Regions from separate parts of the Arsenicicoccus sp. oral taxon 190 genome, predicted to be linked through region 1. Evidence: riboswitches for the same ligand, from Rfam matches in the RefSeq annotation. Region 1 holds a riboswitch; the other holds the start of a gene.
The links. Region 1 has a riboswitch for thiamine pyrophosphate ahead of ADJ73_RS06895 (ECF transporter S component). Riboswitches for the same ligand answer to the same signal wherever they lie in the genome.

Region 1 (14,039 bases):
GCCTGGCGCACCCTGTGGATCACGACGTTCACGCTGACCATGTGCTTCGTCGCGTGGTTCCTCCCCAGCGCGATCATCCCCAAGCTCAATGCCCTCGGCTACACCTTCACCAAGACCGAGCTCTACTGGATGTCCGCGATGCCCGGCCTCGCCGCCGGTCTGCTGCGCATCGTGTGGATGGTCCTGCCGCCCATCATGGGCACCCGCAAGATGGTCGCCCTGACCACGCTGCTGCTGTTCTTCCCGATCCTCGGGTGGGGCGTGCGCGTCCAGAACCCCTCCGCCCCCTACTGGGAGCTCATGGTCCTGGCCTTCCTGGCCGGCATCGGCGGCGGCGCGTTCTCCGGCTTCATGCCCTCCACGTCCTACTTCTTCCCCCGGCGCATGCAGGGCACCGCGCTCGGCCTGCAGGCCGGGATCGGCAACTTCGGCGTCTCCCTGGTGCAGCTGCTCACGCCGTGGCTCATCGGCTTCTCGATGATCGGCTTCCTCGGCGGCTCGCAGGCGATGAAGGTCCCCGGCAAGCCGAGCAAGGAGGTGTGGTTCCAGAACGCCGCCTTCATCTGGCTGCCGCTGATCGTCATCGGCGCCCTGTGGGCCTGGACGGCGCTCAAGTCGGTGCCGGTCAAGGCCAACGTCCGCCAGCAGTTCGACATCTTCGGCAACCAGGACACCTGGTGGATGACGCTCATCTACATCATGACCTTCGGCACCTTCTCCGGCCTGTCGGCACAGTTCGGCCTGCTCCTGGGCAACCTCTACGGCTCGGGCAACGCCGCCATCGTCAAGGGCACCGGGGCCTCAGCGCAGATCCTGGTCCAGGGTTACTCCGTGCCCGACCCGGTGAGCTGGGTCTTCTGGGGCCCGCTGATCGGCGCCGGTGCCCGCGTGCTCTTCTCCCCGCTGACCGACAAGATGGGCGGCGCGATCTGGACGCTCATCTCCGGCATCGGCCTGATCGCCTCGATCATCTACACGATCCCCGCGCTGACGCCCGACACCTCCTCCGCGGCGGCGCTGCAGGGTGACTTCCGGCAGTTCCTGATCGGGATGTTCCTGATCTTCCTGTTCGCCGGGATCGGCAACGCCTCGACCTTCAAGCAGATGCCGATGATCTTCGAGAAGCGCCAGGCCGGTGGCGTCATCGGCTGGACCGCCGCCATCGCCGCGTTCGGGCCGTTCTTCTTCGCCCTCGGCATCGGCATGATGGGTGCCACCGCGTTCTACTGGGTCGGCGTCCTGTGGGCCGTGATGTGCACCGCGGTCACGTGGATGCGCTACGCCCGTCCGGGTGCGCCCAAGCCGGGCTGATCCCGCACTCGCCACGGTCAAGGGCCGGTCACCTCGGGTGACCGGCCCTTCGCCGTATGCCGCCGCACCGCCGGCCTGGCCCTTCGTGGGCCGTCGAACGGGCGGCCCTGGCCGCTCGGGCTCAGGCAGGGGCCGGTGGGGTGGCGTCGCCCCGGCGGACGTGGACCAGGTCGAGGCCGTCGGTCACGGCGTCGGCGCCCGCGTCGGCGGTGCTCATGTCGACGGTGCACACCCCGGGGGTCACCATCGGGGTGACCCGGACCGCCGGGTCGGCCACGCCGAGCTGCTCGAGCGCACCCCGCACCAGGCCCAGGTGGATGCCGCACACCACGTCGGGGTGGCGGCGCGCCGCGTCGATCATCGGGCAGAAGGTCAGCGTCGCCTGGCACCGGGTCGCGGGGTCGCCCTCGACGGTCACCGTCTCGCGCGGGTATCCCCACTGCGCCAGGGTGTCGAGCAGCGGCTTCACGGGGATCGCCCCCTGCCGGGTCTGGGCGGTCGTCGCCGGGGCCCGGCGCGCGTCGACCACGCCGGTGGCGTCCGGCGGGGTGTCGACCGCCTCGCGCGGCGTCCCCGAGAGGTGGGCGGCGACCCACGCGGCGCCGGCCCGGTCCGCGGCCTCGGCGCGGGCGTCGCTGTCGTCCTGCGTCGCGAGGGTCGCGGCGAGCACGTCGGCGAGGATCACGTAGGCCGCCGTGTTGACGGGCACCTCGTCGCTGCTGCGTCGATAGACCTTGCGCGGCCGCCCGGGCCGGTCCCGGCGCTCCGGCTGCGAGTCGATGACCCCGGCCTGCTCGAGCTGGTCGAGGTGGAACCTCACCGTCGTGACGTGCAGCTGCAGCTCGTCGGCGAGCTGCAGAGCGGTCCACCGGTCCGGCGCCGCGGTGATGAGGTTGGTGATCTGCCGGCGAACCCCGGAGGACAGCAGGTCGGCGCGTTCCTTGGGCACGGTGTCCTCCGTGGTGGGCGCGGGCTAGTGATGACTACCGAGGGTACTCGCGTGGTCGCGCCACCACGCGTCACATCGCTCAGGAACCAGGGTGAGCGGACTGCCCGAAGGTGAGCGTCCGTTCACGTCCGAATGTGCCTTGTCCGGGTCCGGCTGGGCAGGAGTGGGGTGGATCACGGGCACACCCAGACATGCCGCGCGGGCATTAAGCCACACGGGGGGACATCACATCCTGTCGTTGATCACCCGTAACCAATCGTTGACCGTAGGTGTCGAGCCGCATGAAACAACGGCCCCCGAAGCCACAAACCACCCCCCATGACCACGAAGGAAGACCACCAGGCTGAGCACCGCCACCCTCGCCCAGCCGAAGCAGTCCTCCCGCACCAAGAAGGCCCTCGTGGCCGGCGCCCTCGGCGTCGCGCTGCTGGCCGGTGGCGGCGGCACCTTCGCCAACTGGTACGAGAAGACCACGATCGGCACCGGCGCCGTCACCGCCGGTCACCTCAACTGGACCGTCGGCGCCGCCGCGTGGACCGACCAGAACGGCGCCACCATCGACCCGGCCACCTTCAAGATGATCCCGGGCGACACCGTCACCTACAAGACCACCGTCACCACGGACCTGGTGGGCACCAACCTCAAGGCCAACCTGGCGCTGGACAACTCTGCCCTGACCGGGTCCATGGCGACCTACGTCACCTCGACGACCGCCATCTCCCAGGGCGGCACCGCCATCGCCAACCCGCTCACCCCGGCGAAGAACGGCACCGACGACGTCGTCGTGACGATCACGCTGCCCTACGCCACCGGCAACGCCAACGGCACCGACGCCGAGAACACCACGCTGGGCCGGCATGCAGGGTTACTGATGAGCACCACCGCCCCCGCCACGCGCGGCGCCCGGCGCATCACCCGCCCCGCCCTGCCGGCGCCGGTCCGCCTCGCGATCTCCGTCGTCGTCGGTGGCCTCGCCACGATCGCCCTCGGCCTGCTGGCCCTCACGGTCGTCATACCGATGGTCATGCACTGGGTACCGCTCACGGTCCTGTCCGGCTCCATGGAGCCCACGATCCCGATCGGCTCGCAGGTCATCGTCAAGCGCGTCGAGTCCGAGCAGGACGTCGCGTCGCTGCAGCGCGGCGACGTGATCACGTTCCTGCCCCGCCCGGGCGACAACAGCCTGGTGACGCACCGGATCACGTCGGTGTCCGTGGACAGCGAGGGCGTTCACCACGTCAAGACCAAGGGCGCCCACAACCCCAGCGAGGACCTCGAGGTCAAGACCGTCAAGCAGATCCGGGGCGTCGTGGTCTACCACCTGCCCAAGGTCGGCTACCTGGCCAACGCCCTCAACCGCGACCAGAAGTCCCGCGGCATCGTCGTCGTCGCCGGCGCCCTCTTCGCCTACGCCCTCTGGCAGCTCCTCGGCCTGCTGCGCTCCCGTCGGGTCCAGCAGCCTGCCGCCGTCGCCGACGCAGACGCCCCGCCGCAGGACGCGCCATGACCCGCCGGGCCCGCGCCGCCGCGGCCGCGCTGGGGATCGCAGCAACAACCCTGACCCCGCTGACCTCCGGGAGCACGGCTGCCGCCCTCGGCACGCCGCGCCCCACGGGCGCCGTCGTCGCCAGCAACGAGCTGGTCTACCTCAGGGTGTCGTCGAGTCCCAACGGGCCGTGGGGTTCCACCCTGGCTGGTGGCATCTTCCCCGCTGGCCATCGCATCGCCCCCGGCAAGCCTGTGACCGGCACGTTCTACGTCAAGAACGCCTCGCCGGACACAGCGGTGCTGAGCCTGTCCTCGCTGCCCGACCCGCTCGCCAGCGAAGGGAAGGTCGCCAACCTGTTGAGGGTCGCTGCAGGCATCGACGGACCTGCCGCCCCTTCAGCCACCGACCCGACGGTGGCGGCGCTGAGCACGACCGCGACGGAGCTCGCGACGGCTACGGTGGCACCCGGTCGCGTCGTGCGCGTCGAGCTGGCCGCCTTGCTTCCGTCCAGCACCCGAAGTGCCGAGGGAGAAGACTGCGTGTGGGACACCCCCATCACGGTCTCCCTGGCGATGGCGCCTTCGACCGGAGACAAGGGCATCCCCTCACCCGTGAGCCCGGCCGTCCCGGGCGAGGGAGCGGCCCCTGGGCGCGAGCCGAGCGGGGGCGCCCACCGTCAGGGCCAGGCTGGAGGCGCGCGCGCGAGCCGCGGCACGCGCAACGCGGCACCCGATGCTTTCAGCTCCGCGTCGAGCCCCCTGGCCGGCGCGCTGGCGCACACGGGCGCCGAGGTGATCGTCCTGCTCCTGGCGGGAGGTGGGGCGACCGCGCTCGGCATTCTGCTGCTGGTCCTGGCACGCCGGCGCCGCCGTGACGACGACGCAGCTCCCGCACCCGCCGACGCCCCCTGAGCCCTGGCCCATCGTCATCACTGGTGAGCCCCCGGCGGACCCGGCGACGGCGCGATCACGCCAGGTGACCCACGGCCCCAGCCAGCAGGACCAGCAGCGCGCTAGCCACCACCCCGAGGTCGGTGCGACCCCACCGCGCCGGCTCGGCCCAGGTCCGGCCGCCGGAGCGCATCACCGCCGACGAGAAGCCGCGTGCCTCCATCGCGACCGCCATACGACCTGCCTGCCGCAGCGCCAGGACCAGCAGCGCGAAGGTCAGCCCCGCCGCGTCCCGCACCCCCCGGCCCAGCACGCCCCGCACCCGGCGCACGGCGCGCAGCTCTCCCACGGTCGCCCGCAGCTCGTCGAACCGCTGCAGCGCCACGGTGGCCGCCACCACCGGCCGCGCCGGCAGGTGCAGGCGTTGCCCGAGCGCGTCGCCGAGCGCGAAGGGTTCGAGGTATCCGGCCAGGACGACGCCGGGCAGCGCGGCGGTCGTCATCCGCAGGGCGGGCAGGAGCGCCGCGACGGGGTCGCGGGCCTCGGACCACAGCCAGTTGCTCCACCACAGGGACACGGCGCCGATCGCGAGCGGGACCAGCCGGAGCACCGGTTGCGGCCACCGCAGCCCGCACAGCGCGAGCAGGACCAGCAGCTCCACCCCCAGCACCCCGAAGCCGGCCGCGACGCCCGGCAGCGCCAGCCCGACCACCGCGGCGACGACGCTCAGCAGCAGCAACGGCAACGGCGAGGCGTATGCCGCCAACCCCTGCCCCCGACGCCGCGGCTCCGCGACGGGGCCGCCCGGCCGCGCGAGGGGCTGCTCGCGCGACGCGTGGGCGACGAGGTCCCGGTCGTGGCTGGCCATCACCACGGTCCCGCCACCCGCGGCGTGCGCCGCCGCCAGCCCGGCCACCACCGCCCAGGTCTGGCGGTCCTGCCCCACCGTGGGCTCGTCCAGCAGCAGCAGCCCCGGGCGGTGGACGAGGGCGGCAACGATCGAGAGCCGCCGCTGCCCGCCGCCCGACAGCGCGTGGGGGTCCGAGGCGTGGCGCTCCCCCAGCCCGACGAGGTCCAGGAGGGCGTACGCCCGGTCGCGGGCCGCGTCGTCCTCGAGGCCGAGGGCCCGGGCCGTGGCGAGGGACTCGTCCCACACGGTGCGCGCGACGATCGGCAGGTCCGGGCGCTGCGCCACCCAGCCGAGGTGCGCGGCGTCCCCCGCCGAGGTGCGAGGCTGATCGAGAGCGCTGTCGGGACCGAGGCCGGGACGGCTGTCGGGACCGCTGGCCGCCGCGCGGTCCGGCACGCTCAGGGAGACCTCGCCCGCCGTCGGTGCGAGGAGCCCGCCCAGGCAGGCCAGGACCGTCGACTTGCCCGCCCCGGAGGCTCCGGTCAGGGCCACGACCTCGCCCGGCCGGGCCTGCAGGGACACCGAGCTCACGGCGACGCGCGGCGGGTGCTCGACCTGCCACGACGCGAGCCCGGGCTGGACGGCGCGTTCGACGCGGTCCAGGCGCGCCTGCACGAGGACCGGGTCGTCGGTGCCGACCAGGTCGGTGGGGACCCGCAGCGGCTGCGGCGCCGCGACCCCCGGCACCCACAGACCCCGCGCCGCGAGCGCCGCGCCCTGCTCCGCCAGCATCGGTCGCAGCGGGCCGTCGGCCACGACGCGGCCCCCGTCGCCCAGCACCAGCAGCCGGTCGCAGACGTCCATCCAGTGCTCGAGCCGGTGCTCGACCACGACGAGCGTCGCCCCCGAGGCCGACACGGCTGCGACGACCGCGTCGCGCACCGCGCGGGCCGCGTCGGGGTCGAGCATCGAGCACGGCTCGTCGAGCAGCAGCAGCCCCGGGCGCAGCGCCAGGACGCCGGCGAGGGCGAGGCGTTGGGTCTCCCCGCCGGACAGCGCCCGGGTCTCGTGGGAGGCGGCATACGGGAAGGTGACCGCGTCGAGCGCGGCGTGCACCCGCGCCCAGGTCGCGTCGCGCGGCACCCCGGCGCACTCGGGGCCGAAGGCGACGTCCCGACCCACGGTCCGGGCGACCACGGCATCGCCCGGGTCCTGCAGCAGCAGGCCGACCTGCCCGGGGCCGGAGAGAGAGCCGGAGCCGGAGACACATCCGGAGATGGAGACCGAGCCGCTGAGCTCACCGCCCCCGGTGTCCTCGAGCACGCCGGCCAGGGCCCGCAGCAGCGTGGACTTGCCGGATCCTGAGGCGCCGGCGAGCAGCACCCGGTCCCCGGGCTCCACCTGCAGCGTCACCTCGTCGAGGACCGCGGCCGCGGCGCCGTAGGGCCGCCAGGTGAGGGTCTCGACCTCGACGAGAGCCCCCCTCGGGCCCTCGTCGAGGCCGGGCAGGTCAGCGGAGGTGCGACTCACGGGCTTCCTGGGCCGGGGGGAAGGCGTCGACGGCGCCGGACCGCGCGAGCGCGGCCACCAGGGCCCGGCCGCCGACACCGGCGATCAGGGCCCCCGAGATCAGGCCGAAGGCCAGGTAGACGAGCTTGTGCGGCCACGCCAGGTCCGGCGCGTAGGCCCACCACTCGTAGGCGCAGATCTCCAGGACCGCCGCCAGCACGCCGCCGGCCACCGCCGCGGTCAGGTCGAAGCGACGCCACCGCCACAGGGCGACGGCCAGCTCGACGCCGAGCCCCTGCAGCACCCCGGAGACCAGCACGAGGATCCCCCACTTGTTGCCGAGCAGGGCCTCGACGGACGCCGCGACGAGCTCGACGTAGAGCGCCGCCCCGGGACGCCGGATCAGCAGCGCGCCCGCGACCGCCGGCAGCAGCCAGACGCCGAGCACCAGCGACCCGATGGGGAGGTAGACGTCGGCCGCGCGGCCGACGAAGGGGTAGAGGAAGGTGTCCCAGCCCCAGAACGCCACGCCCAGGGCGACGGCGAGGACGGCCCCGACGACGAGGTCGATCCCCCGCCAGGACAGCAGCGGTCGGCGCGCGAGGACCGACCAGCCGGAGCGGGTGGGGGTGGGGATAGCGGTGGACGTCATACGAGATCTCCTGGCGGTCACCAAGAGGGAAGGCACCCGCGGGCACCTCGAGAAGCTCGACTCCCTTCGCCGGTGCTAACCGGATCAGGTTCGAGGGTCTGCGGATCTGTCCGCACTCTCAGCGCAATCTGCGCTCCCCTGTCGTTGAAACGTGACGCTACCTCGAAAATCGTGTGAGACTCAACGCATGGGACCTAACGTGTGGAAGCTCATCGGGACGGGTGCCGCCATGCTCGCGGGCGTCGTCGCCAACAAGATCGTCAACTCTGGCTGGCAGAAGGCCACGGGCAAGGAAGCCCCCTCCGACCCCACCAACCCCGAGGTGGACTGGAAGGAGGCGCTCGCGTTCGCGGCGTTCTCCGGCCTGGTGATCGGCATCGCGCGCCTCGTGGCGCAGCGGCAGACCGCCAAGGGCTACGTCGCGGCGGTCAAGCGCCAGAGCCACGACCTGGGTGACGTGGACCTGCAGGCCCAGATCGACGCCCGCACCAACAAGGCCTGACGGTCAGGGCCCGAGCACGGCCTGATCCCGAGGTTGCCCCGAGGCCGCCCCCCGCGTGGGGGCGGCGTCGACGCGTGCCAGGGCCCCCAGCTCGGCGGTGAGGGCCGCGAGCAGCGACGCCAGCTGCAGCCGGCGGCGCACGACGTCCGGCTCGCCGGGGTCCTGGGCCGCGGCGAGCGCGCCCGGCAGGTCGCGCAGGAGGATCTGGGTGGTCCGGGCGAGGGCCTCGGGGTCGGTGGCGAGGCCGGGCCGGTCCAGGGCCGCGCGGGCCGAGCGCACCGCGCGGCCGAGCCACACGTCGATGTCCCACCCGAGCGCCCCCACCAGGTCGCTGCTCCGCCGGTCCAGCCGGTCGAGCTGCTCCCGCAGGTGCGCCAGGTGCCCGCGTTCACCTCTCACGGTTCCCCACCTCCTGACCTCAGGCTAGGCGCAGACCCTGGACCCTGTCCGGTCGGTCGGGCCCCGGTCCCGCCTGCCGGTGGCGGGCCGGGTCGCACCCGCCGGACCCGCCCGCCGGTGGCGGGCCGGGTCAGTCCGTGGCCAGGGCCGCGGCGGGGCTCACCCGGGACGCCCGACGAGCCGGTATGACGGACGCCAGCCACCCGGCACCGAGCGCGACGGCGGCGACGAGGCCGAGGCGGGCCCAGGGGATCTCGGCGACGATGGGCATCTCGCCGCCGAAGAGCGCGTGCGCGCCGCCGATGCCGTAGCCGACCCCGAGGAGCAGCCCGACGAGGGTGCCCACGGCCGCGAGGGTCAGGGCCTCCAGCCCGAGCATGGTCCGCAGCTGGCCGCGGGTCAGCCCCAGCGCCCGCAGCAGCCCGGACTCCTGGGTGCGCTCGAGCACCGACAGGCTCAGCGTGTTGCCGATGCCGACCAGGGCGATGAGGACCGCCACCCCCAGCAGCCCGGTGACGACGAGCAGCACGATGTCCATGACGCGCTCCATCTCGGCCCGCTGGATGCCGACGCCCTCGACCTGGGCGCCCTGGATGCCCGCCGTGTCCGTGGCGAGCTGCTCGGCGGCAGCGCCCACGTCCTTGCCGTCGGCGAGCCGGACCCAGGCGGTGGCCCGGGCCTGCGGGTCCAGGCGGGTGAGCGTGGCGGCGGTCACGACGGGCGCCTCGGCGTGGTCCGCCGAGACGTCGGCGCGCAGCTCCACGTGACGCGAGCCGTGGGTGAGGGTGACCGGGTCCCCGGTGCGGACTCCCGGCGTCGGGGGCAGCAGCACGGTGTGGTCGTCGAGACCGGTGAGGAGCTGCTGCCGGCGCGACACGGCGGCGGCGTCCTGACCCGCGCCGGTGACGGTGCTGCGCGAGGACGTCGTCCCCGCCTGCAGCGTGGCCTCGGTGGTGCTGACCAGCGACGCCGCCTGCACCACGCCGCTGCGCCGGACCGTCTGCAGGTCGCCTCCGGACAGGCCGCGCGGCGCCGAGACCAGGGCGTCGACCGGCATCTTCTTGTCGAGCGCCTCGGTGGCCGAGCGGGTGCCGGTGGCGGAGCCGACGCTCATCATCGTGATCAGGGTGACCCCGACGAGCAGGGCGCCGGCGGTGGCCGCGGCCCGGGCCGGGTTGCGTCGGGAGTTCTCCACCGCGAGGGTCGCGGGCACCCCGCCGAGCCTGGCCGGCACCGCCCCCACCGCGCGGGCGAGCGCCGGGATCACGACCGGACCGACGGCGAGGACGCCGAGGAAGGACAGCAGCCCACCCGGCACGCCGAGGAGCATCTCGTGCCGCTGCGCGCCGAGCACGAGCAGCGCGAGCCCACCGGCCGTCAGAAGCGACCCCACCACGAGGCGGACCCGGGTGACGCGCCTGACCCGCGTGACGGCGGTCGGCCGCAGCGCGGCGAGCGGGGCGACGCGGGTGGCCGCCCGGGCCGGCGCCAGCGCGGCGACGACGGTGACCACGATGCCGGTGAGGAGCGGCACGACCACCGCGGGCGGGGTCACCACGAGGTGGCCCAGGTCGAGGGTGGTGCCCTGGGAGAGCCGCACCAGGCCGGCCGCCAGGGCCAGGCCGAGCGCGGTGCCGGCGAGCGCGCCGACCACCCCGACGAGCAGCGCCTCGGCGACGACCGAGCCGCGCACCTGGGACCGGTCGGCGCCGACGCACCGCAGCAGCGCCAGCTGCCGGGTCCGCTGGGCCACCAGGATCGCGAAGGTGTTGGCGATGACCAGCGCCGAGACGAAGACCGCCACCACCGCGAAGACGAGCAGCATCCCGGTGAGGATCTGGCTGCCCTGGGTGAGCTCGTCGACCCGGGCCTGCTTCTCCTGCTCCCCGGTGCGCACGACGAGTCCGTGGGCGGCGGGGAGGGCGGCGACCCGGTCCCGGACGGCGGTGGGCGAGGCGGGGGTGTCGACATACGCGGTCCGGTAGCCCTGCTGCCCGGTCCATGCCCAGATGTCGCGGTCGGCGGCGAACCCGGTGGGGAGACCCGGGGACGGGACAGCGTCGCGGCCCGCCCGCACCACGCCGACGACGCGCGCGCTCACGGTGGCCCGGTCGCCCTGCGCGGCCGTGGATCCGCTCCCGGCCGGCAGCAGGCGCGTGACCTGACCGACCGTGAGGTGGCGGGACTCCGCGGTGCTCTCGGTGAGCGCGATCTCGCCCGGGGCCGCAGGCAGCCGCCCGGCCACCAGCGTCGTGGTCCCGGACAGGGCGGGTGTCGTCTGCAGGACGAGGTGCCCCTGGCGTCCCCCGAGGTCCTGCATCACGCCACCGGTCACCACGGTCCGCACCGTGGCCCCCGGCTGGGCCGACCGTATGGCGTCCGGCAGCCCCGCGGGGATGGTCGCCGGACCCGAGCCGTGGGTGTCGCGCGAGGTGGTGACCACGGCGGCGGCCTGCCCCACGGAGCCGGCCGCGTCGCGGGTCAGCGACGCCCGGAAGGTGTCGCCGGTGGCCAGGGTCGCGGCCACGAAGGCCACGCCCAGGCCGATGGCCAGCAGCACGCTGACGAGGCGCCGCGCCTGCCCCCGCAGGGTGGCGAGGGCCAGCGAGATCGAGGTCGTCATGGTCACGCCCCCAGCCCGCGGAGCGCCCGCAGCACGTCGTCGGCGCCGGGCTCGCGCAGCTCCCCGGCGAGGCGGCCGTCGGCGAGCAGCAGCACGCGGTCGGCATACGTGGCGGCGTGGGGGTCGTGGGTGACCATGACCACGGTCTGGCCGAGCTCGCGGACGCTGCGGCGCAGGAAGTCGAGCAGCTCGTGACCGGTGACGCTGTCGAGGGCGCCGGTGGGTTCGTCGGCGAAGATCACCCGCGGCCGCATCACGAGCGCCCGCGCCACGGCGACGCGCTGCTGCTGACCGCCGGAGAGCTCGGTCGGCTTGTGGCGCAGCCGGTCCTGCAGGCCCAGCACCCGCACCACGTGGTCGAACCACTCCTGGTCCGGGGCCCGACCCGCCAGCTGCAGCGGCAGCAGGATGTTGGCCTGCGCGGTCAGCGTCGGCAGCAGGTTGAAGGCCTGGAAGACGAAGCCCACCTGCTCGCGGCGCAGCCGGGTCAGCTGCCGGTCGGACAGCGTCGTCAGGTCGGTGTCTCCCACCCACACGTGGCCGCTCGTGACGTCGTCCAGGCCCGCCGCGCAGTGCATCAGGGTGGACTTGCCCGACCCGGACGGCCCCATGATCGCCGTGAACTCCCCCTCGGCGAAGGCCACGTCCACGTGGTCCAGGGCCACCACCCGGGTGTCCCCGGAGCCGTAGGTCTTGGTCAGGTCGTGCGTGCGCACCGCCGCGGCCCCGGGCCGGGCTGCCTGGGGGTGCTGGTCGGTGACGGGCGCTGCTGCGCGCATGGGGTGCTCCTCGGTCGAGGTGATCAGGTCGTCCTCGACGCTAGGGAGCGGGACGCGTCGCGCAGATCGGCCGGTGGTCTCGAACCGGGATACGACCCAGGTCGCAGGCCGTGCAGCCGGATGCGTCAGGTGCGCGGGCGGACCAGCCCGGTGTCGTAGGCCAGCACGACCATCTGCACGCGGTCGCGCAGGTGCAGCTTGGCGAGGATCCGGCCGATGTGCGTCTTGACCGTCGCCTCGGCCATGTAGAGGGTGCCCGCGATCTCCTGGTTGGACAGCCCCTGACCCACCGCCACGAGCACCTCCCGCTCCCGCTCGGTCAGCGGCGCCAGCCGCTCCTCGGCGGTCCGGACCGGCTCCAGCTCGTCGGGCAGCCCCGGCAGGAACCTCTCGAGCAGCCGGCGCGTGGCGCTCGGTGCCACCACCGCGTCCCCGGAGTGCACCGCCCGGATCGCGGCGAGCAGCTCGGCGGGCCCGGCGTCCTTGAGCAGGAAGCCGCCGGCACCGGCCTTGAGGGCGGCATGGACGTACTCGTCCAGGTCGAAGGTCGTCAGCACCAGCACCTTGGCGGCCGCGCCCGACGCGACGATCTGCCGCGTCGCCTCCACGCCGTCGAGGCGGGGCATGCGGATGTCCATGAGCACGACGTCCACGTCAGCGCCCTCCGTGCCGGCTCCCCGCCCCAGGACGTGCGCCACCGCCGCGGCGCCGTCACCCACCTCGCCGACCACGGTCATGTCGGGCTGGGCGTCCAGCACCATCCGAAAACCCATGCGCACCAGCTCCTGGTCGTCGGCCAGCAGCAGGCGGATCGGCGCGTCGGTCATGGTCTCCCCCTCGAGGCGTCGGCAGCCGGTGCGTCGGTGGGCAGGCTAGCAAGCACCTCGAAGCCGCCGGCCACGCGCTCGCGCGCGACGAAGTCGCCGCCGAGCGCCGTCATACGCTCCCGCATCCCGATCAGGCCGTGACCGTAGCCGTCGGAGGGGGCCCGGCCGAGGCCGGTGTCGCGGACGGCGAGCACGATCCGGTCGGGCTCGTGCCGGACGTCCACGGCGACGGTGGCCCGCGGGCCGGCGTGCTTGAGGACGTTGGTCAGGGCTTCCTGCACGACGCGGTATGCCGCCATGTGCTGGCTGGTGCCCAGCGGCGCGTGGCCCGCGGGGTCGCCGTGGACCGTCAGCGTGGCGGGCAGCCCCGCGTCCCGCACGCCCTGCACCAGCTCGTCGAGCTGGTCCATCGTCGCCTGCGGCGCGTAGTCGGCGCCCTGGTCGGGGTCGCGCAGCACCCCCACCAGGCGACGCGTCTCGGTGAGCGCGGCGCGGGCGGCATCACCGATCGTCGTCAGGGTGCGCCCCGCGAGCTCCTGCGCCGCCGCCGGGTCGCCGTGCTGGACCGCGTAGCTCGCGCCGTCGGCCTGCACCACGATCACCGACAGCGAGTGGGCCACGACGTCGTGCATCTCGCGGGCGATCCGGCCGCGCTCCTCCTGGGCGGCCAGCCGGGACATCGAGTCACGCTCCCGCTCCAACGACTCGGCGCGCTCCCGCAGGGTGCGCACCAGCTCCCGCCGCTGCCGCGCCAGCACACCGGGGACGTAGCACGCGACCGTCATGGCGGCCACGAACAGCCAGCTGACGATGGCGTCCTGCGGCTCCGGGGCCGGCACCCCCGCCGGCCGGCCGCGGTAGCCCCAGTCGTAGGCCCCGGCCACGCCCCCGAGCAGCGCCGCGGCCAGCCACCAGCGGCGGAGCCCCAGCCTCCCGTAGGCGGCCACGGCGTAGAGCATGACCCCCGGCACCACCAGGATCGGGGTGATGGTGTCGGTGACGAAGAGGTGGATCAGGCAGCCGGTCGCGACCAGCGCCATCGCCACGTCGGGGTGGCGCCGCCGCCAGACCAGCGGCAGGACGAAGAAGACCAGGCACCACGCCAGCAGCCAGGGCCAGGCCCAGGAGAGCCGCGCCGGCATGCCCGAGGCCGTCGGCAGCGCGAGGGTCAGCGCGATGAGCGCAGCCCACAGGGAGTCCACGAGCGTCGGACGGTCGCGGAACCAGCGGTAGAGACGTCGCAGCCGGGCCACCCCCCA
Region 2 (14,039 bases), 1.1 Mb from region 1:
TCACCCACGTCCTGGTAGATCCAGAAGCACGGGAGCACGCCGGCCGCGGCCACGGCATACGAGCCCTGGGTCGTGAGCGAGGCGAGGTAGGACGTGTAGGCCAGGCACGTGGGGGAGCGGCGCGCGGCCGCGAGGTCGGCGACGTGGGTGCCGTGCAGCTCCCGCTCGACGACGACGGTGGTGCGGGCGGACTCGGCCCAGAAGAGCATCTCGTCGGGGTCGGTGGCCTGGCTCGCGAGCGCGGCGAGGACCCGGCCGTAGTCCGCGAGGTAGAGCGCGTCCTGGGCCATGTAGTACGCGAAGCGTTCGCGCTCGAGGGTCCCGTCGGCCAGCCCCTGCACGAAGGGGAGCTCGTCGATCGCGGACCGGACGTCCGCGGTGTGGGTCCAGGCGTCGGCGGTGAAGGTCATGGCCTGCTCCAGGTCTCGTGGAAGTGGTGGACCGGCCCGTGCCCGTGGCCGACCTGCAGCTCGTCGGCGTGGCGCAGGGCCTCGGTGAGCCAGCGCTTGGCGTCCTGGACGGTCTCCGTCCAGGTCTCGCGCTGGGGGCGCAGGGCGGCGAGGGCGGAGGACAGGGTGCACCCGGTGCCGTGCGTGCTGCGGGTGTCGATGCGCTCGCTCCACCCGGCGACGGTCGTCTCGGCGTCGGCGTAGACGTCGGTGGCCCGGTCGGGCTCGTCGAGGTGACCGCCCTTGAGGTAGACGCGGCGGGCACCCTGCTCGACGAGGCGGCGGGCCTGCTCGAGCATCTCGCCGGGGGTGGTGGCCTGCGCCGTGCCCAGCAGCAGGGCGGCCTCGGGCAGGTTGGGCGTGACGATGCTGGCGAGGGGGACGAGCTCACGGACCGCGCCCACCGCGTCCTCGGTGAGCAGCCGGTCCCCGCTGGTGGCGACCATGACGGGGTCGAGGACGATCGGCAGCTCCTTTCGCTCCTCGGCGCGCAGCCGCTCGACGGCGGCCCTGACGGCGCCGGTCACCTCGGCGTCGGCGAGCATGCCGATCTTGACGGCGTCGGGGGTGATGTCGGCGAGCAGGGTGTCCAGCTGCTGCGTCACGAAGTCGGCGGGCACCGCGTGCACCCCCGTGACGCCCTGCGTGGACTGGGCGGTCAGGGCGGTGAGGACGCACATGCCGTAGGTGCCGAGCGCGCTGAACGTCTTGAGGTCGGCCTGGATCCCGGCGCCCCCGGAGGGGTCGCTCCCGGCGATGGACAGAGCCTTGGGGGGCGGGCCGGCTGCCGCGGTCATGGCGTCACCTCGTGAGTCGGGTCGGTCGGGTCCGTCAAGTCGGTCGGGTCTGTCAAGCCCTTCGAGTCCGTATGCCGCGCCGCCGCCTCCCGCCACCGGGCCAGCAGGGTGGCGGCCGCCTGGCGGGGGTCGGGCGCGGCGCAGATGGCGCTGACCACGGCGGCGCCGTCGACGCCGGTGCCGGGCAGCTCGTTGATGCGCGGCGCGGAGATGCCGCCGATCGCGACGGTGGGCCAGGGGCTCGCGGCGGCGAGGGCGGCGATGCCCTCGGGTCCGGCGGGCGTGGCGGCGTCGGGCTTGGTGGCCTGGTCCCACACGGGGCCGAGGCCGAGGTAGTCGAGCGTGCCGGCGGCCAGCTGCCGGGCCGCGTCGACGTGGGCGAGGGTCTGGCAGGACAGGCCGAGCAGCCGGTCCGGCCCGAGGATCTCGCGGGCCCGCTCCGGGGACAGGTCACCCTGGCCGACGTGGGCGCCGTCCGCCCCTGCCGCCTCGACGAGCTCCACGCGGTCGTTGAGGACGACCGGGACGCCGGTGCCGTGGAGTGCCTGCACCACCGACCGGGCGATCTGCAGGAAGTCGGCGTCCGACGCGTCCGGGTCCCGGACCTGCACCAGCGTGGCGCCCCCGGCGACCGCGTCCCGGGCGACCTGGGCGACCCGGTCCGGGCCGCCGGACAGGGCGGTGTCGGTCACGAGGTAGAGCGTGAGGTCGCAGCGCGGGCGACTCATGACAGCCGCACCCCGACGGCCAGCTCGGTGGGGGTGACCAGCGAGATCTCGTCGAGCAGGTGCACCGCGAAGCTGCCGGGCCCGCGGGAGCGCCCGACCGCGCGGTCGGCGGCCACGGTGAGCAGCGCGGTCGCGCCGGTCGCGGCGACGAGGGGGTCCTCGCAGACCGCGGCGAAGCCCGCCATCAGCGCCCCGAGCGCGCACCCCACCCCGGTGACCCGGGTGAGCAGCGGGTCGCCGTTGTGCACCCGCACCAGCCGGTCGCCGTTGGTGAGGTGGTCGACCGCGCCGCTGACGGCGACGACGGTGCGGCGCTGCGCGGCCAGCTCCCGCGCCCGGTCGAGGACCCGCTCGGGGGAGTCGGCGCTGTCGACGCCGCGACCGCCCACGCCGCCGAGCAGGCCCGCGATCTCCGAGCCGTTGCCGCGCACGATCGTCGGTGGGTGCAGGTCCATCAGCGAGACGGCGACCTCGGTGCGCCAGGGGAGCCCGCCGGCGGCGACCGGGTCGAGCACCCACGGGGTGCCGGCGTCGGCCGCGCCGGCGACGGCCTCGCGCATGGCTGCCGTCGTGTCGTCGTACGGCGTGCCGGTGTTGACCAGGAGCCCACCCGCCACCGTCGCGAAGAGCCGGGACTCGTGCGGGTTGTCGACCATCGCCGGGGCCGCGCCCGCCGCGAGCAGCAGGTTGGCGGTCCACTGGGCGACCACGATGTTGGTGATGCTCTGGACGAGCGGCGAGCCGTCCCGCAGCGCGGCCAGCGCGTCGGCGAGCTGCTCGGGGGTCACCGGGGGCGTGGGGGTGCGCGTCATGCGACGTCCCTTCGCTAGTGCGAGCTAGATCAGGTTCGACGGGTGTGATCTCAGCCTCGGCCGTGGTGGTCGTGGCACCCCGCGTCGTCCTTGCACCCTAGCCCACGGGGTGGTGGCCCGAGCGGGGTGGCTGCGGCTGCGGCGGTCGATGGCCTACGGTCGGTGGTGGACGAGGGGGAGCGACGACCAGGGGGAGCACCACATGACGGTCAGCACCGGGGCGCGGGGGCGCCCCACCAGGACGTCTGCCGCCGCGCTGCTCACCGCCGTGGCCGTCGTCACGGCCGGCGGCTGCTCCGGCGGGGAGGACCAGCGCCCCGAGCCGACCGCCGCCGACCGGCTCGCCGCCGCGAAGCGCCAGCTGGACACCTCCTCGTCGGTGCGGGTGGCGATCAGCAGCCCGGACTTCCCGAGCGGAGCGCAGGGGGTGAGCGCCGCGGAGGGCGTCGCGACCCACCAGCCCGCCTTCCAGGGGACGCTCACCGTGCGGGCCCGCGGCCTGTCCGGCACGGTCGACGTCGTCTCGGTCGACCGCAAGCTGCACCTGCGGCTGCCCTTCACGCCGCGATTCGTGCAGGCCGACCCGGCGCAGTACGGCGCCCCGGACCCCGCGCAGCTGCTGTCGCCGGACCGCGGGATCAGCTCGCTGCTGACGGCGACCCGATCGCCGCAGCTGGGGGCCAAGCAGCGCGACGGCACCGCGGTGCTGCAGACCGTGACCGGCACCATCCCGGGCGGCGCGGTGGCGGACGTGCTGGCGACCGGGGACCGGCAGGGCAGCTTCGCGGCGACCTACACCATCGCCGACGACGACCGGCTCCGGTCGGTGCAGCTCAAGGGCCCCTTCTTCGCCGGCTCCCAGTCCACCTACGACGTCCGGCTGGACGGGTATGGCGAACCGGTCACCGTCCGTGCGCCCTGACCCCCGCCGACGGCCGCACGCGCTGCTGACGGCCGCCGCGGTCGGTGTCCTGCTCGCTGCCGCCGACACCTATGTGGTCGTGCTGGCGCTGCCGGACATGATGACCGGCGTCGGCCTGGGCGTCGACGCGATGCAGCGGGCCACCCCGATCGTGAGCGGCTTCCTCCTCGGGTACGTCGCGACGCTGCCGCTGGTCGGCCGCCTCGCGGACCTCGTCGACCGCCGCCGGGTCCTGCAGGGCCTGCTCGCGGTCTTCCTCGTGGGGTCGGTGGTCACGGCCCTGGCCGTCGAGCTGCCGGTGCTCGTCGCGGGGCGGGTGCTGCAAGGGCTCGGCGGTGGCGGGCTGGTCCCGGCGACCCTGGCCCTGGTGGCCGGGGGCTGGCCCCCGGACCGTCGCGGGGTCCCGCTCGGCGTGGTGGGGGCCGTGCAGGAGCTCGGGTCGGTGCTCGGCCCGCTGCTGGGCGCCGCCGTCCTGGCGGTCGGCACGTGGCGGGACATCTTCTGGCTCAACGCGGTCGCGGCGGTCGGCCTGTGGCTCGTGGTGGGTGCGCTGGCGGGGCTGGGGCCGCGGGTCGGCATGCGGTCGCTGCCGCTGCTGCTCGGGCTGGTCGCGCTGGCCCTGGCCCTGTGGGCGCCGCCGGCCCTGGTGACCGACCTGACCTGGGGATGGGGCTACGTCCCCCTCGGTGGCCGCGCCCGGGTGCAGACCCCGCTCGGGGTCGCCGCGCTGCTGCTGCTGATCGTGTGGCTGCTGGTGTCCTGGCCGCGGTGGCGGTCGCTGCGGCGCGAGCTCGACCTGGTCGGCGCGGGTCTGGCCGCGACGGCCCTCGGCTGCCTCGTGCTGACCTTCGCGACCTCGGACCCGGCCGTGGAGGTGGTCGGCCGCACCGCCTGGTGGTGGGTGCCGCTCGGGCTCCTGGCGGCGATCGCGTATGCCGTCCGCCACCGCACCGCGGCGCGCCCGCTCGTGGCCCGGGGCGTGGTGCGGGGGACCGGCCTGCGCGCGCTGGTGGTGTCGTTGCTCGTGGGCGCGGCGCTGGCGGCCGTCGTGGTGGACGTGCCCGTGCTGGCCCGGCTGACGGTGGCGCAGAGCCAGGCGCAGGCGGCGTTCGTGCTGCTGAGGTTCCTCGTGGGGGTGCCCGTGGGCGCGCTCGCGGGCGGGGCCCTGCTGCGGCGGCTCGGGCCGGCGCCAGTGGCCACCGCCGGGGTGGCGCTGGCCGCGGTCGGTCTCGCCGACATGGCGCGGTGGGGCACGGGGTCCCTGGCGACGCCCTGGTCGACGGTGTCGCTGCTGGTCGTGGGCCTGGGGCTGGGCCTGGCCGTCGCCCCCGTCAACGCCGCCGCGCTCGACGCGGTCGAGGCTGCCGCCCACGGGATCACGAGCTCGCTGGTCGTGCTCGCGCGGATGATGGGGATGATCGCCGGCCTGGCGCTGCTCACCGCGGTGGGGCTGCGGCGCTTCTACGCGGCGACGGCCGCGCTGCCGGACCCGACCGACCCGCAGGCCCTCCTCGGGGCGGCGCTGCTGCAGGTGCAGACGGTCTTCTGGGGCGCCGCGGCGTGCTGCGCCGTGGCTGCGGTGGTGGCGCTGACGCTGGGAGGCCGACGGACACGGCCCGCTGCTGACGGCGCGGTGCCGCAGGGGACGCCGTCGACCACCCCGCGTGCGGCGGCGCGACCGGACGGGTGACGCGCTGTCCACAGGCAGGGCGGCCGCCGCGGCGATCCGCGCCCGGGGCCTGAGGCTGTGGACGACCCGGGACGGTCGCCGTCCCGTCGGCCCAGGATCGGGCCATGGACATCTACTCGATCATCGCCGACCGCCCGCTGACCGACCCCGAGCTCGTGCGGCAGGTGCTGCGCGACACGCTCCGGGGCCCGGACACCGAGCCCGACCTGGGCTTCATGCTGTGCGACCTCAACGGCCGGCTGGTGACGCCGCTGCTGCTCGCCGGGCTGGCGCCGCCCACCGACCCGGCGCAGGTCCGCTCCCTGCTCGACGCCACCATCGGCACGCTGTGCCGGCACGGGTCGGTCGCGAGCTATGTCGTCCGGCACGGTCCGGTGCACGCGACGGCGCCGGACCTGCAGTGGCAGGAGGCGGTGCAGCGCTACTGCGCCGGCACGGGGGTGCGGGACCTGGGCTTCTTCGTGGTGGGGACGCGCGGCGTCGACGCGCTGCCCCGGCTGGAGCTCGTCGCCTGACGCCCAGCGCCGCCGGTCGCCGGTCGCCAGCCGCCGGGGCGCCGGTGCGCCCGTGGAGATCAGTCGAGGTCGACGATCACCGGGGCGTGGTCGCTGGCGCCCTTGCCCTTGCGCTCCTCGCGGTCGATGAGGGCGCCCCCGACCCGGGACGCCAGCGCCGGCGAGGCGAGGCAGAAGTCGATGCGCATGCCCTGCTTCTTGGGGAACCGCAGCTGCGTGTAGTCCCAGTAGGTGAAGGTCCCCGGGCCCGGGGCGTGCGGGCGCACGACGTCGGTGAAGCCGGCCTCGACCACGGCCTGGAAGGCGGCGCGCTCGGGCGCGGACACGTGGGTCTTGCCCTCGAAGAAGCCCATGTCCCAGACGTCGTCGTCCTGCGGGGCGATGTTCCAGTCGCCCATCAGCGCGACCTGCGCCTGCGGGTCGGCGCCGAGCCACTGCGCGCCCTGGTCCCGGAGCCGGGCCAGCCAGTCCAGCTTGTAGGCGTAGTGCGTGTGGCCGAGCTCGCGGCCGTTGGGGACGTAGAGCGACCACACCCGCACGCCGTCGCAGGTCGCGCCGAGGGCCCGGGCCTCGGCGATCGCCTCGGGCTCGCCATACGTGGGCATCTGGTCGAAGCCGACCTGCACGTCGGTCAACCCGACCCGGGAGGCGACGGCCACGCCGTTCCACTGGTTGAGGCCGTGGTGGGCGACCTCGTAGCCCGCCTGCTCGAACGGCAGCATCGGGAACTGCGCGTCCGTGCACTTGGTCTCCTGCAGGGCGAGCACGTCGACGTCGTGCCGATCGAGGAAGGCGACCACGCGGTCGACGCGGCTGCGGATGCTGTTGACGTTCCACGTTGCGATGCGCACGTGCCCAACTCTAGGTGCCCGCCGGCACCCGCCGGTCTGGCGTGGGGCCCTACCGTGGGGCCCATGGCAACCGCACTCGTCACCGGAGCGTCCTCCGGCATCGGCCTGGCCTTCGCCCGCGAGCTCGCCCGCCGCGGGCACGACCTCGTCCTCGTCGCCCGCACCGAGGAGCGGCTGCGGGCGCTCGCCGCCGACCTGGGCGACCGGCACGGCACGCGCTGCGAGGTCCTCGTCGCCGACCTGGTGGACCGGGACGACCTGCACCGGGTCGCGGACCGCGTCAGCGACCCGCAGGCCCCCGTGGACCTCGTGGTCAACAACGCCGGGTACGGCCTGCGCACCGACTTCCTGCGCACCCCCGTCGAGCAGGAGGAGCACCACCTGCTGCTGCACACCCGGGCGGTCCTCGTGCTCTCCCAGGCCGCCGCGCTCGCGATGCGTGCCCGCGGATGCGGGGCGATCGTCAACGTCTCCTCGGTCGCGTCCTTCGTGTCGATGGGCACCTACTCGGCCGCCAAGGCCTGGTGCACCACCTTCACCGAGGGCCTGGCCGCAGAGCTCGCGGGCACCGGGGTGACGGCGACCGCGCTGTGCCCCGGCTTCACGCACACGGAGTTCCACGAGCGGGCCGCCATGAACATGTCGCACCTGCCGGAGGCCGCTTGGCTCGACGCGGACCGGCTCGTGCGGGACTGCCTGGACGACGTCGCGCGCGGTGCCGTGGTCTCCGTCCCCGGCCCGCTCTACAAGGGCCTGGTCGGGGTGGTGCAGCTCGCGCCGCGCGGCCTCGTCCGCCGCGTCAGCGCGCAGCTCGCCCACGGCCGCCGCACCCGCCGCTGACTGCTCCCGCCGCTGACCGGCCCGGCTAGGCTCGCTGCCATGAACCCCGCCGACGCCCGCGCCCGCCTGCTCGAGATCATCAAGGACAAGGCCGTCGTGCACGGTCGGGTCACCCTGTCCTCCGGCAAGGAGGCCGACTACTACGTCGACCTGCGCCGCATCACGCTCGACGGGGAGGCCGCCCCCCTCGTGGGGGTCGTGATGCGTGACCTCACCCGGGACCTCGCGTATGACGCCGTCGGCGGCCTCACGCTCGGCGCCGACCCGGTCGCCACGTCGATGCTGCACGCGTCCGCCGCCGCGGGGGAGCGCCTCGACGCGTTCGTGGTCCGCAAGGCCGGCAAGGCCCACGGCCTGCAGCAGCGGATCGAGGGCCCCTCGATCAGGGGCCGGCGGGTGCTGGTCGTCGAGGACACTACGACCACCGGCGGGTCCCCGCTCGACGCGGTCGCCGCCGCCCGGGAGGAGGGCGCCGAGGTGGTGGCTGTCGCCACCATCGCCGACCGGGCGACCGGCGCGGGGGAGCGCATCCAGGACGAGGCGGGGGTGCCCTACCTGCACGTCTACTCCCTCGAGGAGCTCGGGCTGGCCTGAGCGGCGCGGGAGCGGCAGCCCACCGGTCGGGAACCCCCACCGGCGGGCGGTTCGTCATACGACCAACGGCCGCAGCCGCCCGGCTAGGCTGGCCACGACCTCACGTCCCACCATGGAGGGAGCCGACGTGACACCCGTCCTCATCACGCTGATCGTCCTGCTCGTCATCATCGCCCTGATCGTCATGTGGCTCGTCGGCATGCACAACAGCCTCATCGGGCTGCGCAACCGCACGCAGGAGTCCTGGCGCCAGATCGACGTCGAGCTCAAGCGGCGGCACGACCTGATCCCCAACCTCGTCGAGACCGTCAAGGGCTTCGCCACGCACGAGCGCGGCACCCTCGACGACGTGATGAGCGCGCGCGCCGCAGCCGTCCGCAGCGGCTCCAACCCCGCCGAGACGGCGGCGGCCGAGCAGCAGCTCACCGGCGCGATCGGCCGGTTGATGGCGGTGGCCGAGGCCTACCCGCAGCTGCAGGCCAACAGCAACTTCCTCGCCCTGCAGCAGGAGCTGTCCTCGACCGAGGACCGCATCGCGTCCGGCCGCCGCTACTACAACGCCACGGTCCGCGAGCTCAACACCAAGGTCGAGTCCTTCCCGAGCAACATGATCGCCAAGCAGTTCGGCATCCACCAGGAGCAGTACTTCGAGGCGGAGGCGCAGGCCCGCAGCACCCCGCAGGTCAACTTCGACACCGGGTCGGCCCGCACCTACGAGACCGATCCCGAGCCCGCGCAGGGCGGCCCGGTCCGCGGCGGCGCCGCTCCGGCCCCGACCTCGGCCCCCGCCCCGGCCCCGCAGCCGGGTCAGGGTCAGCCGGGCACCGGCGAGGGCGCCCACGCCCCGGCCGGCGGTCTGCCGGCCGGCGCCGCGGACAACGCCCAGGGCGCCGGGCGTCAGGGCGACATGCCGGACACCAACCCGCACCAGGAGGGTGGCGCGCTGAGCTGGCCCTCGAGCCAGCCCGACCGGCCGCAGCAGTAGGACCGCACCTCCCGCAGCACCGAGCGAGGGCCGGCCCAGGAGATCCTGGGCCGGCCCTCGCGCCGTGCTCGGCGGGCGCCGGGGTCAGCGCTCGGCGCGGGTCAAGCCGGCGCCGGCGGTGGGGTCGCTGGTGGGGCGCGCCTTGCGCCGCCTGTGCATCCACCACTCGAAGAACATGGGCAGCACCGAGATCAGCACGATGAGCAGGATCGCCGCCTCGAGGTGGTCGTGGACCAGCGCGATCCCCCCGAGCAGGTAGCCCGCGAGCGTGACGCTGCAGGCCCACAGCACCGCTCCGACCGCGGACCACGTGAAGAAGCGACGGCGGTCCATCTTGCCGACGCCCGCGACCACGGTGATGAAGGTCCGCACGATCGGGACGAACCGGCCGATGACCAGCGCCTTGTTGCCGTACTTGTCGAAGAAGTCGATGGTCTGGTCGAAGTACTTGCGCTTGAGGATGCGCCCGTCGCGGTTGTAGAGGGGGGTGCCGATGGCCCGGCCGATCTCGTAGCCCACGACGTTGCCCGCGAAGGCCGCCACCGACAGCAGCGCGAGCGCCACGCCGAGGTTGATGCCGACGTCGCCGCGCTTGATGAACATGCCGATGGCGAAGAGCAGCGAGTCGCCCGGCAGGATCGGGAAGAGCAGGCCGCACTCGATGAAGACGATCGCCATCGAGATCCAGAAGAACGCGTTGCCGTAGTGGTCCAGGAGGTACTGCGGGTCCATCCACTGCAGGGAGGACATCACGTGGGGGAGGGTCACGCCGATCAGGGTACGGCGGCTTGCTGTACGTCCGCTGTCGGTCGCCACAACCTGCGCGCGTCACCCGCTCACCCGCAGGCCCGTATGCCGGGTAGCCTGCCGCTCGTGGCGGCAGCGGCGGACGGCAGGGGTGAGGTGGGCGTCGGACCCTGGCCGGGGCCGTGGCCCACGACGGCGGACGGCAGCCCGGACCCGCGCTACGACCCCGAGCTGCTGCGCGCGGGGGACCGCCGCAACGTCGAGGACCGGTTCCGCTACCTCACCCTGGAGGCGATCGTCGCCGAGCTCGACCGGTCCCGCCACGCGCTGCACGTCGCGGTCGAGAACTGGGAGCACGACTTCAACATCGGGTCGGTGATCCGCACCGCCAACGCCTTCAACGTCGCGGCCTTCCACATCGTCGGCAGGCGCCGCTGGAACCGCCGCGGCGCGATGGTCACCGACCGCTACCAGCACGAGATCCACCACCCCGACGTCGTCGACCTGGTGCGCTGGTGCCACGCGGGAGGCGGCGGTGTGGGGGAGCGGTCGAGCGCCATACCGCTCGTGGCCGTCGACAACGTGCCGGGGTCGCAGCCGCTGGAGGAGGTCGGGCTGCCCCGGCGGTGCGTGCTGGCCTTCGGCCAGGAGGGGCCCGGGCTGAGCCCAGAGCTGCTCGCGGCCGCCGACCAGGTCGTGCACATCACGCAGTTCGGCTCGACCCGCTCGCTCAACGCCGGCGCCGCCGCCGCGATCGCGATGCACGCGTGGGTGCGTCAGCACGTCTTCGGGCCGGGCTCCGGGGAGAGGGGCGGGCGAGGCGCCGGGCAGGCCTAGGCAGCGGGTAGGTATGACTACTCAGGCGGGTCGGTCGCCCGCGCCCCTAGCCTGGCAGTGCGCGATGCACTTTGAGGGGGAGGTGCATCGCGCACCTCTGTGTCGGGGGCGGGCCGCCAGGGTGCGGACAACGCTTCCAGCAGGTGGACGGGCCACCCTGCGGGTCGTCGTTTTGCGGACCAGGGTGCCAGGATGGGGAGCAGCGCTGCGGCGAGACTCCGCGGCCCGGAGACGACCGATCGAAGGAGAACTCCCTCATGCCCATCGCAACCCCCGAGGTCTACCGCGACATGCTGGACCGCGCGAAGGCAGGGGCCTTCGCCTACCCCGCCATCAACGTCACCTCCTCCCAGACCGCGACCGCTGCCATCCGAGGGTTCGCCGAGGCGGGCAGCGACGGCATCATCCAGGTCTCGACCGGCGGTGCGGAGTACCTCTCCGGCGCGACGATCAAGGACATGGTGACCGGGTCCCTGGCGCTCGCGGCCTACGCCACCGAGGTCGCCAAGAACTACGACGTCAACATCGCGCTGCACACCGACCACTGCCCGGAGAACAAGCTGGACGGCTTCGTCCGCCCGCTGCTCAAGGCGTCGGAGGCCAACTACGAGAAGCACGGCGTCCCGATCTTCCAGTCCCACATGTGGGACGGCTCTGCGGTGCCGCTGGACCACAACCTCGAGATCGCCCAGGAGCTGCTGGCGATCTGCCACAAGCTCGACGTCATCCTCGAGGTCGAGATCGGCGTCGTCGGCGGCGAGGAGGACGGCGTCGCCAACGAGATCAACGAGCAGCTCTACACCACCCCCGAGGACGCGCTGAAGACCGTCGAGGCGCTAGGCCTCGGCGAGAAGGGCCGCTACATGGCCGCCCTGACCTTCGGCAACGTGCACGGCGTCTACAAGCCCGGCAACGTCAAGCTGCGCCCCGAGATCCTCAAGGAGTGCCAGGACGCGGTCGTCGCCAAGTACGGCTCCGACAAGGGCGACAAGCCGCTGGACCTGGTCTTCCACGGCGGCTCCGGCTCGCTGCCGCAGGAGATCTCCGACGCCGTCGACTTCGGCGTCGTGAAGATGAACGTCGACACCGACACGCAGTACGCCTTCACCCGCCCCGTCGCGGACTGGATGCTGAAGAACTACGACGGCGTCCTGAAGGTCGACGGCGAGGTCGGCAACAAGAAGCAGTACGACCCGCGCGCGTGGGGCAAGGAGGCCGAGGCGGCCATGGCCCGCCGTGTCGTCGAGGCCTGCGAGAACCTCCGCTCCGCCGGCACCCACAAGTGAGCTGAGGTCCGATGACCGAGCGCCCCAACCTGCTGGGGCCCGAGCCGACGCGGCTGCCGGAGGACCCGGCAGCCGCGTCGCTCGCGACGGGCCAGGACCCCATGGCCGTCGCCGCGGCCCATCCCACCTCGTCGCTGGTGTGGGCGACGTTGGCCGAGCACGCCCTGGCCGGCGGTCGCCCGGTCGAGGCCTACGCGTACGCCCGCACCGGATACCACCGGGGTCTGGACTCGCTGCGTCGCGCCGGCTGGCGGGGCCAGGGCGAGGTGCCCTGGGAGCACGAGCCCAACCGAGGCTTCCTGTGCGCCGTGGCGGCGCTGGCGTATGCCGCCGACGCGATCGGCGAGGAGGACGAGCGCGACCGCTGCGCCCAGCTGCTGCGCGACTCGTCGCTGGAGGCGGCCCGTCAGATGGGTCTGGCGCCGCGCGGCTGAGGTTCCGCGTCGCTGACGCGCTGCGTCGGCGACGCTGCGCCACGCCGACCGGGCCCGGACATGGGTGGTGCCGGGGCATCCCCTGCCCCGGCACCCGTTCCCCCTGTGAGGCCTGCGCCGCCATCAAGCGCGTAACCTCGCTCCGCCCGCGTCCGCGACGTGGTGCTCAGTCACGTCGCTGCGTGGAGCACGGGCGATGTCTCCATTATGCCGACGCCGGCGCCCCGAGGGTGTCCCTTTTCGGTCAATGGCACTAACCTGTCACCGGTCCGGTGTAACACGCCCCTGGAGGAGGCCCGATGCCTGGGTTCCTGGCCGCCTTCGACATCGCCCCCGGGGGCGAGCGGCTCTACCGCCGGATCCTGCGGCACACGCCCGTCTCGCCGCCCGACCTCGCCGCCGAGCTGGGCTGGGACGAGGCCATGGTGCGCCGCACCGCGGCCCAGCTCGTCGAGAGCGGCCTGGTCACCGAGACCCGGGACGGGATGCTGGAGGCAGAGGACCCGCGCGCCGCCGTCGGCCGGCTCGTGGAGGGCGCCCTCGCGGACGTCCGGCGCCGGGAGGCCGAGCTGCACCGCACCCGCGGCTCGATCGCCCACTTCACCAACGACTTCCAGGACAAGGGGCGCCCCGGTCGGCGCCCCACCTGGGAGGTCGTCCCGACCGAGCTCGTCGCCGGCGTCGCCCTCGAGTCGATCCAGACGACCACCGGCCCCATCCGCTCCTCCGCCGTGACCGCGGAGTGGAGCCCCGAGGGCCTGGAGCAGCTCATCGGGCTCACCCGCGACACCGTCCGCTCGGGCCGCAGCAAGCGCTCCCTCTACCCCGTCTCGGCGCTGGCCTCGGCGTCGTCCCGCCGCTGGATCGCGCGGTTCGCCGCCGCGGGGGAGGAGCAGCGGCTGATCGCCGAGCCGCTGTCGGAGTTCGCGATCCTCGGCACCGACATGGTGCTGGCGACGGCCGAGTGGGGCGCCCTCGACGTCGACTACGTCAAGATCCGCGACCCCATGCTCGTGCAGGCCTTCACCCACCTCTTCGACCTGGCGTGGGCCCAGGGCATTGTCCCGCCCGACCAGGCCACCGACGGCGCCGACGAGCGCCGCCTGCTCACCCTGCTCGCCGCCGGCCACAAGGACGAGGCCATCGCGCGGCACCTCGGGGTGTCGCTGCGCACCGTGCGGCGGCGGCTGGCGCTGCTGATGGACGACCACGGCGTGGCCACGAGGTTCCAGCTCGGGATGGCGGTGGCGGGACGAGACCTGAGCCGGCCCGCGGCCGGTGGCGGCGGCGGGCAGGGGGGCGGCATACGAGGCGCGCAGCGCGGTCCCGTCCGGACGTGACGGGGGCGACGGCGTAAACTCCTGGGGCACGGGCGCCTGTCTCGTGCAGCCATGCAGGCAACTGCACAGACCACCGGAAGGCGACCATTCATATGCCAGGCATCGTGCTCGTCGGGGCGCAGTGGGGCGACGAGGGCAAGGGCAAGGCGACCGACCTGCTCGGGTCCGACATCGACTACGTCGTGAAGTTCAACGGCGGCAACAACGCCGGG

Region 2: linked by a shared signal. The riboswitch ahead of thiM (hydroxyethylthiazole kinase) and the one ahead of ADJ73_RS06895 (ECF transporter S component) in region 1 are both predicted to bind thiamine pyrophosphate.

Annotation. Positions count from the first base shown of each region.
Region 1 is NZ_CP012070.1:1,458,307-1,472,345, reverse strand. It holds gene ADJ73_RS06920 (MFS transporter) at 1-1,311, shown strand, start outside; gene ADJ73_RS06915 (helix-turn-helix transcriptional regulator) at 1,433-2,260, opposite strand; gene ADJ73_RS06910 (signal peptidase I) at 2,661-3,767, shown strand; gene ADJ73_RS06905 (LPXTG cell wall anchor domain-containing protein) at 3,764-4,660, shown strand; gene ADJ73_RS06900 (ATP-binding cassette domain-containing protein) at 4,716-7,019, opposite strand; gene ADJ73_RS06895 (ECF transporter S component) at 7,000-7,650, opposite strand; TPP riboswitch at 7,695-7,800, opposite strand; gene ADJ73_RS06890 (DUF4235 domain-containing protein) at 7,838-8,152, shown strand; gene ADJ73_RS06885 (hypothetical protein) at 8,156-8,551, opposite strand; gene ADJ73_RS06880 (FtsX-like permease family protein) at 8,682-11,174, opposite strand; gene ADJ73_RS06875 (ABC transporter ATP-binding protein) at 11,177-11,953, opposite strand; gene ADJ73_RS06870 (response regulator) at 12,079-12,780, opposite strand; gene ADJ73_RS06865 (sensor histidine kinase) at 12,777-14,033, opposite strand.
Region 2 is NZ_CP012070.1:377,644-391,682, reverse strand. It holds gene tenA (thiaminase II) at 1-410, opposite strand, end outside; gene thiD (bifunctional hydroxymethylpyrimidine kinase/phosphomethylpyrimidine kinase) at 407-1,246, opposite strand; gene thiE (thiamine phosphate synthase) at 1,243-1,974, opposite strand; gene thiM (hydroxyethylthiazole kinase) at 1,971-2,786, opposite strand; TPP riboswitch at 2,776-2,878, opposite strand; gene ADJ73_RS01825 (LppX_LprAFG lipoprotein) at 2,989-3,708, shown strand; gene ADJ73_RS01820 (MFS transporter) at 3,698-5,398, shown strand; gene ADJ73_RS01815 (hypothetical protein) at 5,503-5,913, shown strand; gene ADJ73_RS01810 (exodeoxyribonuclease III) at 5,973-6,764, opposite strand; gene ADJ73_RS01805 (SDR family NAD(P)-dependent oxidoreductase) at 6,828-7,604, shown strand; gene pyrE (orotate phosphoribosyltransferase) at 7,644-8,198, shown strand; gene ADJ73_RS16395 (LemA family protein) at 8,326-9,183, shown strand; gene ADJ73_RS01790 (DedA family protein) at 9,268-9,933, opposite strand; gene ADJ73_RS01785 (TrmH family RNA methyltransferase) at 10,036-10,767, shown strand; gene fbaA (class II fructose-bisphosphate aldolase) at 11,025-12,053, shown strand; gene ADJ73_RS01775 (DUF3151 domain-containing protein) at 12,065-12,487, shown strand; gene ADJ73_RS01770 (helix-turn-helix domain-containing protein) at 12,787-13,827, shown strand; gene ADJ73_RS01765 (adenylosuccinate synthase) at 13,920-14,039, shown strand, end outside.